3 regions of the Paenibacillus sp. PL2-23 genome follow, and region 3 is predicted to be linked to each of the others. Evidence: riboswitches for the same ligand, from Rfam matches in the RefSeq annotation. Region 3 holds a riboswitch; each other region holds the start of a gene.

Region 1 (3,274 bases), 2.5 Mb from region 3:
ACGGGCGAGCATGGCGTTGGGCTCGTCAAGGCGCCTTATTTGGCATGGAAGGTTGGCGAGCCCGGCATAGAGGTGATGAAGGGCATCAAAGCCGCCTTCGATCCCCATAATCTGTTGAATCCCGGCAAAATATTCGCCAAGCAAACCAAAAAAAGGGTGGTCATTCAGCATGGCTGAAATAAATATCAGACGAAAACCGAATATCCAGCATGCGAATCCTCTGGCGCAGACGCTGCTGAACAAGCTGGATTATGATCAGCTCACGAATTGTATGCGCTGCGGCTTTTGTCTTCCGGCTTGTCCCACCTTCCGGGAGACGGGCATTGAGCCGGAATCCCCTCGCGGCAGAATCGCACTGATGAAGGCGGTCGCCGACGGGTTAATGGATCCGGACCAGGCGTTCCAGGATCAGATGAATCATTGCCTGGGTTGCCGCGCCTGCGAGCCGGCTTGTCCAGCCGACGTCAAATACGGGGCGCTGATCGAGCAGACCAGAGACGCCATTGAGGCTCATGCGGAGCACCGCGCCCCTGTCGCAGGCTTACGTAAGCTGATGTTCCGCGGCGTATTCCCGAAGCGGGCAAGCTTGAAGCTGCTGGGCGGCTCCATGGCGTTGTATCAGAAGTCGGGGCTGCGCAAGCTGGCCAGAGGAAGCGGGATCATGAAGCTGCTGCCGGAGCATCTGCGCGAGATGGAGCGTATATTGCCTGACGCAACATCGAAGGGTGTTGTGGAGCGGCTCGGCTCGTTCTACCCTGCCAAGGGAGAGCCGATTGCCAAGGTCGCGCTGTTCCGGGGCTGCATAATGGACGTGATGTTCGCGGGCACCAACGTCAATACGGTGAAGCTGCTGTCAGAGGCGGGCTTTGATGTTGTGATTCCGGAGTCGCAGGCCTGCTGCGGCGCCTTGCACGCGCATAGCGGTGAGCTGGCCGAGGCTCGGTCGCTGGCGAAAAACAATATTGCGGCGTTCCGGGAAGCGGGAGTTTCGTATATTGTTTCCAACGCGGGCGGCTGCGGCGCGCTGCTGGTGGAATACGATCATCTTCTGCAGGAGGAGCGGGACGAGAGGCTTAGAGAGGACGCCAGGTGGTTCGCCTCCCGCGTTATTGACGTGAGCAGCTTGATTATGGAGCGGGGGCGTGTGCCACGCTTCACGGAGGGTTCCGGCGAGGCTGGCGCCATCGCGATTACCTATCAGGATTCCTGCCACCTGCGCAACGTGATGAAGAGCTCAGACGCGCCCCGGAAGCTTCTCCGAAGCGTGGAGGGTGCCGCATACACGGAGATGAAGGAGGCGGATCGCTGCTGCGGCTCCGCAGGCATCTACAACGTAACCCAGCCGGAGATGGCGGGACAACTACTGAAGCACAAGATGGAGCATGCTTCGGCTACCCAAGCGCGTTATATGCTGACGAGCAATCCCGGCTGTCTGCTTCAGATGAAGCTCGGCATCCAGAAGCATGCTCCGGAGACGCATATGGAAGCCCTTCATATTGTGGATTATTTGCATGAGCGCCTTCAGCCTGCTTCTACATGAAAAACGGCAAAAAAACGAAATAATTAAAGCTTGCGTGCCCAATGCCTGAATGTAAGCGCTGCAAGCTTCGTTTTTTTATCGGAATCCGCTTATTGCGAACGGGAATCGACTTTTACAATATGGCAAGAAAGGAGTAGCATAGGCTCATAACCGAATAAGTGAAACGCTGAGTTTTCCGAAAGGAAAAGCGGGGGAACCAAAGTGGCGCTTACGCAACGATTGAACGATACATTGCGCCGTCACAGGGGTGAATCCATTTGTATGGTAGGGAGAGCTCGACTCCCGAATCCGACAGCTAACCTCGTAAGCGTTGCTCGAGAGATAAAGGCGTTCACTTGTGACCTATGTTACCTAGACCACAGAGAGCTTGTTTCTCTGTGGTCTTTTTGCTGTTGTGAATTGAGGAGAAGAGAGGCCTGGCGATGATGAGGAAGCAATTTGTGGTAATTGGCTTGGGCAGGTTCGGAGGCAGCGTCACCAGGACGCTGCTGTCCATGGGCCACGAGGTTATGGGCATTGACAAGGACGAGAGGATTGTGCAGGAGTTCGCCTCCGTTATGACGGAAGTGTTCCAGGCGGATTCTACAGACGAAAATTTGATGCGAAAGCTTGGCGTCCGCAATATGGATCATGCCATCGTGGCGATTGGAGAGGATCTGCAGTCCAGTATTCTGACGACGCTGATCTTGAAGGATCTGGGGCTCAGGACGGTGACGGCCAAGGCGACAAGCGACTACCATCAGCGCATGCTGGAGGGTGTTGGCGCCGATCATATCGTACACCCGGAGCGGGATACCGGCATCAGGGTTGCTCATCAGGTAACCTCCAAAAATATGATCGAATATGTGGAGCTCTCCCCCGAGCACAGTCTAGTGGAGGTGCTTGCGCCGTCCACATTCAACAGCAAAACGTTAAAAACGTTAAATTTTCGAGCCAAATACGGCTGCTCCGTTATGGCGATCCGCAGAAAGCGGGGCGAGCTGATCGTATCCCCTTATGCCGATGAGGTCATTTTTGAGGGCGATATGCTTGTCGTCATTGGCAATAATAAGGATATTCAGCGTTTCGAGAGAGCGCTTGAGGATTAATGGGGGCCATTATGGACATTGCGGGCTTACGGAACAAAAGGGGGCTGAATCCGCATCAGTGGACGATTATTGGCTTTGCGGCCATTATAGCGGCGGGCGCGCTGCTGCTGGCGCTTCCGGTGTCGTCGGCAGACGGAGAATCCGTCGGCTTGCTGGACGCCCTCTTCACCGCGACATCGGCCGTTTGCGTCACCGGACTGACAGTTATTGATACGGGAACGTCCTTCTCATTGTTCGGACAATACGTCATTATGCTGCTTATCCAGATCGGCGGTATGGGCTTTATGGCTTATGGGGTTATTATTGCCTTATTGCTGGGCAAACGAATTGGACTCAAGCACCGTGTATTCATCCAGGAATCCACCAAATCGACCTCCATTAAAGGGCTGGTCAAGCTGGTCAAGGCGATTGTGCTGATTACCTTCTCATTCGAGGCAGCCGGCGCCGCGCTGCTGTGGCTACGATGGATGCCGGAGCTGGGAGCGGGGCAAGCGGCTTATTATGCCGTCTTCCACGCGGTTTCAGCCTTCAACAACGCCGGCTTCGGGCTTTGGCCGGACAGTCTCGTCGGTTATGCAGGGGATCCTATCGTGAATCTGGCCATTACGAGCCTATTCATCATGGGCGGCATCGGATTTATTGTTAT
Region 2 (3,274 bases), 1.4 Mb from region 3:
GCTGTCGGGCGTTACCGCGCTGGATGCTGTCACAGGAGAAGAAGTGATTATTCGCGCCAAAAAAATCGTAAATGCCGCAGGTCCCTGGGTGGATTCCTTGCGGGAGCTCGACCGTTCGCGGAAAGGGAAGACGCTGAGGCTTACCAAAGGCGTTCACTTGGTGTTCGATGGAACGCGGTTTCCGCTGCAACAGGCTGTTTATTTCGATACGCCTGACGGCCGAATGATATTCGCGATACCTCGCGACGGGAAGACGTATGCGGGCACGACGGATACCGATTACGATCAGGATCTCGTGAATCCGGCTATGGAGGCTTCGGATCGTGACTACGTGCTTCATGCTGTGAATGGTATGTTCCCCGGTCTACAGCTGAAGCCGGAGGACGTAGAGTCCAGCTGGGCAGGACTTCGACCGCTTATTTATGAGGAAGGCAAATCGGCGTCTGAGGTATCTCGGAAGGACGAAATATTCCGCTCCCCTTCGGGACTGTTCACAATCGCCGGGGGCAAGCTGACGGGCTACCGCAAGATGGCGGAGAATGTCGTGAACATGCTCGCGAAGGAGCTTCAGGCCGAGGGCTCGGGCACCTTCAAGCCATGCGCGACTAAGCATCTGCCTATATCCGGGGGCGAGGTGGGAGGCTCGGCCAAGTGGCCGGCATTCCTCAGCCGCAGCGCGGAAGCCGGAGTGAAGGCCGGTGTTCCGAAGCAGGAGGCGCGGATTATCGCTCAGCGTTATGGCGCCAATGCGGATCGGATTTTCCGGCTGGCCCGGGAAGACGCAGCAGCCGCGGAACGGCATGGGCTGCCGCCAGCTCTGTATGCGACTCTCCTCTATGCGATTGATGAAGAGATGGCTCTGCGCCCTGCTGACTTCTTCATACGCCGCACGGGCGCCCTCTTCTTCGACATCGAGCAGGTACGGATGTGGAAGGATGCCGTCATCGGAGCGATGTCGGAGCTGCTGGGCTACTCCGAGGCCTTCCGTGTCTCATGCGAGAGGGAGCTGGAAGCGCGGCTGTCGGAGGCGGCGATGGGCTAATATCTGCACCAATGGCTAGCAAGACGAATAAAACCGCCTCCTTCGAGGCGGTTTTTGTCTCCTTGCGCGTATAGGTCGTAGATGTCTAGTCCACAGACAGGTAAGCGACGGCTCTCTGCTGGAGGACGGATTCTTCGGAATGGGAAGCATCGGCAGATACAGCTGCCCGAATCAGTGCTGCTGCGTTCTGCAGCTGCTGAACGGCATCCGTTACAAGACGGTAAGCACGATTCTCCGGATTCATGGATTGCGATAGGTGCCCCGTCAGCTGCGACGTCAAGGCCGCGAACGGGAATCGTCCGATAAACCCGCGCAGCAGCGGACTCCACCGGTCCAACTGCAGGCTGGGCTCGCACTCGCTCACAAAATGCTCGCTCCACCCGTAGCCCAGGTCGCTGCTTAATCGCAGACAGACGCGGTAACCGGCTGAATCAACGGCAAGTGCGGGAATGACAAAAACCTCGATGCGGGAAACGCTGACGAACTGGGGCTGATCCGAAGGGAACGAGGAATCTTGCAGGGATACTGACAACATAAGACATCTCTCCTTTGTCCGCATACGAGGTTAGCTGTCGGATTCGGGCTAGAGAGTAGACCCTACCGGGGGTACAAATCCCCGGATTCACCCCTTGCGAGCGTATCGGCCGACGCGACTGCGGCCCCGAGCTCGCTTTGGTTCCCCCGCTTTTTCCAAAAGGAAAAATTAAGCGATAATGTTTACATAATATTTTAGCTCTAAAGCAACGGTTTGTAAATGGCTATATAGGCAGATGGACAAGGTGCTGACGATAATATCCAAAAAGCGACAATATTGCTTTGCGTTCCCGCGCTTTTTCAAGTATGATGGTAGATAAAATGAACTTAGGTTCAAATCAAAGGAGCAGCAAACATGCATTCGAAAACTAGTCATTGCAAGATAGTCGATTGTACAATTCGTGATGGCGGACTCGTCAATAACTGGGATTTCAGCGTCGAGTTTGTCCAGCACCTTTATAATAGCTTGAATGAAGCTGGCGTGGATTATATGGAGATCGGATACAAGAACTCGCCGAAGCTGCTCAAGGGCGCAGACAGCGCGGGTCCTTGGCGGTTCCTGAACGACGATTTCCTGCGCAAGGTAATCCCTAACAAAGGCAACACCAAGCTATCGGCGCTGGTTGATATCGGGCGTGTGGACGAGAACGACATTCTGCCGCGCAGCGAGAGCCTTCTGGATCTCATTCGCGTCGCCTGCTATATTCAGGATGTGGACAAGGCGCTTGAGCTTGTGCAGGTATTCCATGACCGCGGCTACGAGACAACACTGAATATTATGGCACTGTCGAACGTCATGGAGAATCAGCTGGTGGAAGCGTTCCAGCAAATCAACGATAGCGTCGTTGACGTTGTCTACATCGTGGATTCCTACGGCAGCCTGAAGCCGGAAGACTTCAGCTATCTGGTAGACAAGTTCCAGCAGCATCTGCCGAACAAGCGTCTGGGCATTCATGCGCACAACAATCTTCAGCTGGCGTTCGCCAACACGCTGGTTGCGGCTAACAAAGGCGTCGAGCTGCTGGATTCGTCCGTATACGGCATGGGCCGCGCTGCCGGCAACTGCAACACGGAGCTGCTGGTATCGGAGCTGAAGAATCCGAAATACAATGTGCGTCCCGTTCTCGATATGATCGAGAAATTTATGATTCCGCTTCGCGAGAAGGAGGAGTGGGGCTATATCATTCCTTACATGATTACAGGCATTCTCGACGAGCATCCACGCTCCGCTATGGCACTTCGCGCTTCGGAGGACAAGGACAAAGCCGTTGATTTCTACGATCGGCTGACCACGCCGGAAATTTCAAGATCCTAATGACAAGAGGCGCTTGCCGCGTCTGCAGCTCAGCTGCGGAAGGGCAAGCGCCTTTCTTCATGCATGTGTTCCCTATTGCCGAGTCAGCACGCCTTCGCCGCGAATCGCCGCCGCGCGATTGCGCTCGTTGGGATGCAGATAGCCGGTGCCGGTCCACATTTCTCCGGATTCAGCGGTTGCGACGAGGTCGATCTTAATATTGTCGCTCTGCCCGAAGGCCGCCAGCAGCGCGTCGTCATCAACGCCTTCCGCGTCAATGTACCACAGCCTGTCGCCATATTGCGTGACGATAACCAGGTCCGCCTTGCGGAAGCCAAGCTTGCGGAAGGAATGCGCCTCGTTGTGAATCGTAATGCTGCGAAGCTCGATCGTCTCCATGTCCA
Region 3 (3,274 bases):
GTAGCGCTTGCTCATGACCGTATTGGTCAGGTTCAGCCGCGCGAACTCGTATTGCCGCGGCTGTGCCTCCATCTCGCACTCCGCGATCGCCCAGTCGTACAGCGGTCGATGGTCCTCGAATTCCAGCGTGCATATGGAGTGCGTAATACCCTCGATTGCGTCGCTTAGCGGATGCGCGTAATCGTACATGGGATAGATGCACCACGCATCCCCTGTGCGGTGGTGATGCGAATGCGAGATCCGATACAGCACCGGGTCGCGCATCGTCATATTGGGCGAAGCCATATCGATCTTGGCGCGAAGCACACGCTCGCCGTCCTTGAACTCGCCCGCGCGCATGCGCGCGAACAGATCGAGATTCTCCTCCACGCCGCGATTCCGGTAAGGGCTCTCCTTGCCCGGCTCCGTCAATGTGCCTCTCATCTCGCGCGTCTGCTCAGCCGTCAGATCGCAGACGTACGCCTTGCCCTTCTTGATCAGCAGCACCGCGCGATTGTACAGCTCCTCGAAATAATCGGAAGCGAAGCGGAGCTCCTCCCAGTCGAAGCCGAGCCACTTCACATCTTCTTGAATGGACTCCACATATTCCGTATCTTCTTTCACCGGATTCGTATCATCGAAACGAAGGTTCGTCTTGCCCTTGAACTCGTCAGCCAGCTCGAAATTCAGACAGATCGACTTGGCGTGTCCGATATGCAGGTAGCCGTTCGGCTCCGGCGGGAATCGCGTGATGACTTCCTGCACGCGGCCGCTCTTTAAATCTTCCACGACGATGTTTTTAATAAAGTTTGAGGATGATGTCTTGTTCTCCACAGCGCTCTCCACCCGCGACCAACCTTTCCCATTACGAATTTCGTTATCTATTTATAATACACAAATTATGGGGAAATTACACGTGCCAAACGCCGTCGCAGCTTGTCTGCTTCGCAGTATATTCGTTACCGGCTGCAACATATACCCGCTTTACTGCGTTTTATAACATTTGTTTTATTAGAATCCTCTCACTTTCAACACGAATCTACAATTTGCCATTATAGTAGACCTTAAGTTGTTTAATCATACTGCCTAATTCCCGATCGGGAAACGGGGGAACCACTCTGGGTGAATTGATCTCGACGTTCGGCTCGCTGAACGCCTTGGAGATCATAGGGAACCTTCAACCGAACCCCACAGCTAACCTCGTAGGCACCGGAAGGAGCTCCACCAATTGAAGAAGAAAGTAAGCATGATCCTTGCGGGCCTCGTTCTGCTGCTCGCATTCCAGGCGGGAAGCGTATTCGCAAGCGCTTCCAAGATGGACGGCATTATCGACGACTTAATTGGCACGAGATATTCGTATGGCGGCACATCCGTGAAGGGCTTTGACTGCTCCGGATTCACGGGATACGTATTCGGGAAGATGGGCTTGGACCTCCCGCGCAGATCGGTAGATCAAGCGTCCGTTGGCACCAAGGTAGCGAAGGCTGATCTGCAGCCAGGAGATCTTGTCTTCTTCGACACAAGCGGCCACAACAACGGCGGCATCTCGCATGTTGGCATCTACGTTGGAGACGGCAGCTTCGCTCATGCCTCCACTAGTAAGGGCGTAACAGTCGACAAGCTTGAATCCTCTTACTACAAGTCGCGCTTCGTTACCGCGCGCCGCGTAATGGATGAAGAGACGTTCAAGACGTTCACGCAAGCAACACAATAAGCCATCGTACACAGCGGGCGCCTTCCTAGGGAAGGCGCCCGCTTGGATGCTCCGCAGGAATCTGAAGAAGGCTGCTCTATCGTCCCAGCGATAGAGCAGCCTTCTTGTCTTCCCATTAATTCCGCAGTCTTCGTCCAAGCGCCAGCATCAGCAGCAGGACCATAAGCATCAACACGACTGAGCCTGCCAGGCTCTGAATAGTCGTCCCAACGGGATAGCTGTCCATCAGCCAGCCCGTTAGCCGGGGCAGCAGGGCTCCGCCCAAGCCGCCCAGCGCCACCAGCAAGCTCGTCGTTCGCTCCGTCATGCCAGGAAGCAAGCCATTCGCATACACGAGCGCAATGCCGAATATGCCGGAGAAGCATAAGCCGATCAATCCAATTAAGATGAGAGCCATCCCCTCCGTTGCCGATACCGCCAAGCCTCCGAAGGCCAGGGTCGCCCCAGCAGTGAACAGCGCCAGATAACGGCCATGCCCTATCCGATCGGCCAGCACTCCCGCGAACAATCGCCCCAGCACGACCGACCCCCAGAACAAGCTCAGCGCCGCGGCGGCCGAAGCCTCCTCCATGCCCATACGCTCGATTAGGATAGAGGGAAGGTAATTCGAGAAGCTCATCTCCACACCGACGTATACCAGGAAGAAGAGCGCGCTCATGATAAGGAACGGCAGCGAACGCGACGAATAGCCCAGCCAGCCTCTGGCGTGAACGGGAGCCAGGGACGTCCTCGCGTCGGAGGGAGAAGCCGCCTTCTTACCCTCCGCCTCGGCTGACGCCGCTGTCCACCTCATACCCAAGCTGTCCTCCAGAGCGCCGAAGGACATCGTCAGCCATAGCACGAAAGTGATGCCGGCCATGGCCGATAGGATCGGGAAGGACAGCTGCCATATATGGAGCTGAATCAAATAAGCAGCCGTGAGCGGAATGACAAGCGCTCCCAAGCCGAAGAATGTCTCCAGCCGGCTCATCGCCGACGCTTTGCCCTTCACCAGATCAATGACGGCGGCTCCCACAATCGCCTCGGTCATGCCGAAGCCGATACCTGCAAGCGGCGCAAATGCCAGCATCCAGCCCCAAGGGAGCAGCAGGCTGTAAGCCGCTTCGGCGATGGTCAGCAGCCCAAGTCCAATCAAGACCGCCGTACGCTTGCCTACTCGCGCCGTCAAGGAGGGAGCAAGCAGCACCCCCGCCAGAAAGCCGAGGAATTGGTTCATAATCCATTGCCCGCCGTCCCTGTACGTCAGGCCATAATAGTCGATGAGCTGCTCCAGAACGGCTCCGCCAACGACATGCGCGATGCCGATGACCAGATAGGACAAGCAGCCCAGCCACATTAGCTTTTTCATTACCGTATGTTCTCCTTGTTCCTCCACGCCTGAACCGACGCTGCTCTGATATAATAGCTGTATGACAAACTCTAATAACCCTTCTCATTATAAACCAGGGGATTGGCAGTTGACCATCGAACCCCTGTCGGAGCTTCATGCGGCCGAGCTGTGCCGCTGGCGATATGAAGCGCCTTACGACGTCTACAACTGGCCAGACTGGACGGACATGAAGAAGGACGGCATCGAATTCG

Evidence for each region. A riboswitch is a leader RNA that binds a small molecule or an ion and turns the genes downstream of it on or off. The one in region 3 is predicted to bind cyclic di-AMP.
Region 1: it holds a riboswitch for cyclic di-AMP, as region 3 does, so the genes downstream of both, AB1S56_RS09965 (TrkA family potassium uptake protein) here and AB1S56_RS23950 (C40 family peptidase) in region 3, are expected to answer to the same signal.
Region 2: it holds a riboswitch for cyclic di-AMP, as region 3 does, so the genes downstream of both, AB1S56_RS17695 (hypothetical protein) here and AB1S56_RS23950 (C40 family peptidase) in region 3, are expected to answer to the same signal.

What each region holds. Positions count from the first base shown of each region.
Region 1 is NZ_CP162129.1:2,386,770-2,390,043, forward strand. It holds gene AB1S56_RS09955 (FAD-linked oxidase C-terminal domain-containing protein) at 1-177, shown strand, start outside; gene AB1S56_RS09960 ((Fe-S)-binding protein) at 170-1,540, shown strand; cyclic di-AMP (ydaO/yuaA leader) riboswitch at 1,695-1,866, shown strand; gene AB1S56_RS09965 (TrkA family potassium uptake protein) at 1,963-2,628, shown strand; gene AB1S56_RS09970 (TrkH family potassium uptake protein) at 2,628-3,274, shown strand, end outside.
Region 2 is NZ_CP162129.1:4,035,323-4,038,596, reverse strand. It holds gene AB1S56_RS17700 (FAD-dependent oxidoreductase) at 1-1,042, shown strand, start outside; gene AB1S56_RS17695 (hypothetical protein) at 1,128-1,577, opposite strand; cyclic di-AMP (ydaO/yuaA leader) riboswitch at 1,582-1,762, opposite strand; gene AB1S56_RS17690 (aldolase catalytic domain-containing protein) at 1,932-2,891, shown strand; gene AB1S56_RS17685 (hypothetical protein) at 2,964-3,274, opposite strand, start outside.
Region 3 is NZ_CP162129.1:5,412,787-5,416,060, forward strand. It holds gene AB1S56_RS23945 (glutamine--tRNA ligase/YqeY domain fusion protein) at 1-813, opposite strand, end outside; cyclic di-AMP (ydaO/yuaA leader) riboswitch at 1,053-1,203, shown strand; gene AB1S56_RS23950 (C40 family peptidase) at 1,208-1,693, shown strand; gene AB1S56_RS23955 (MFS transporter) at 1,809-3,041, opposite strand; gene AB1S56_RS23960 (GNAT family N-acetyltransferase) at 3,151-3,274, shown strand, end outside.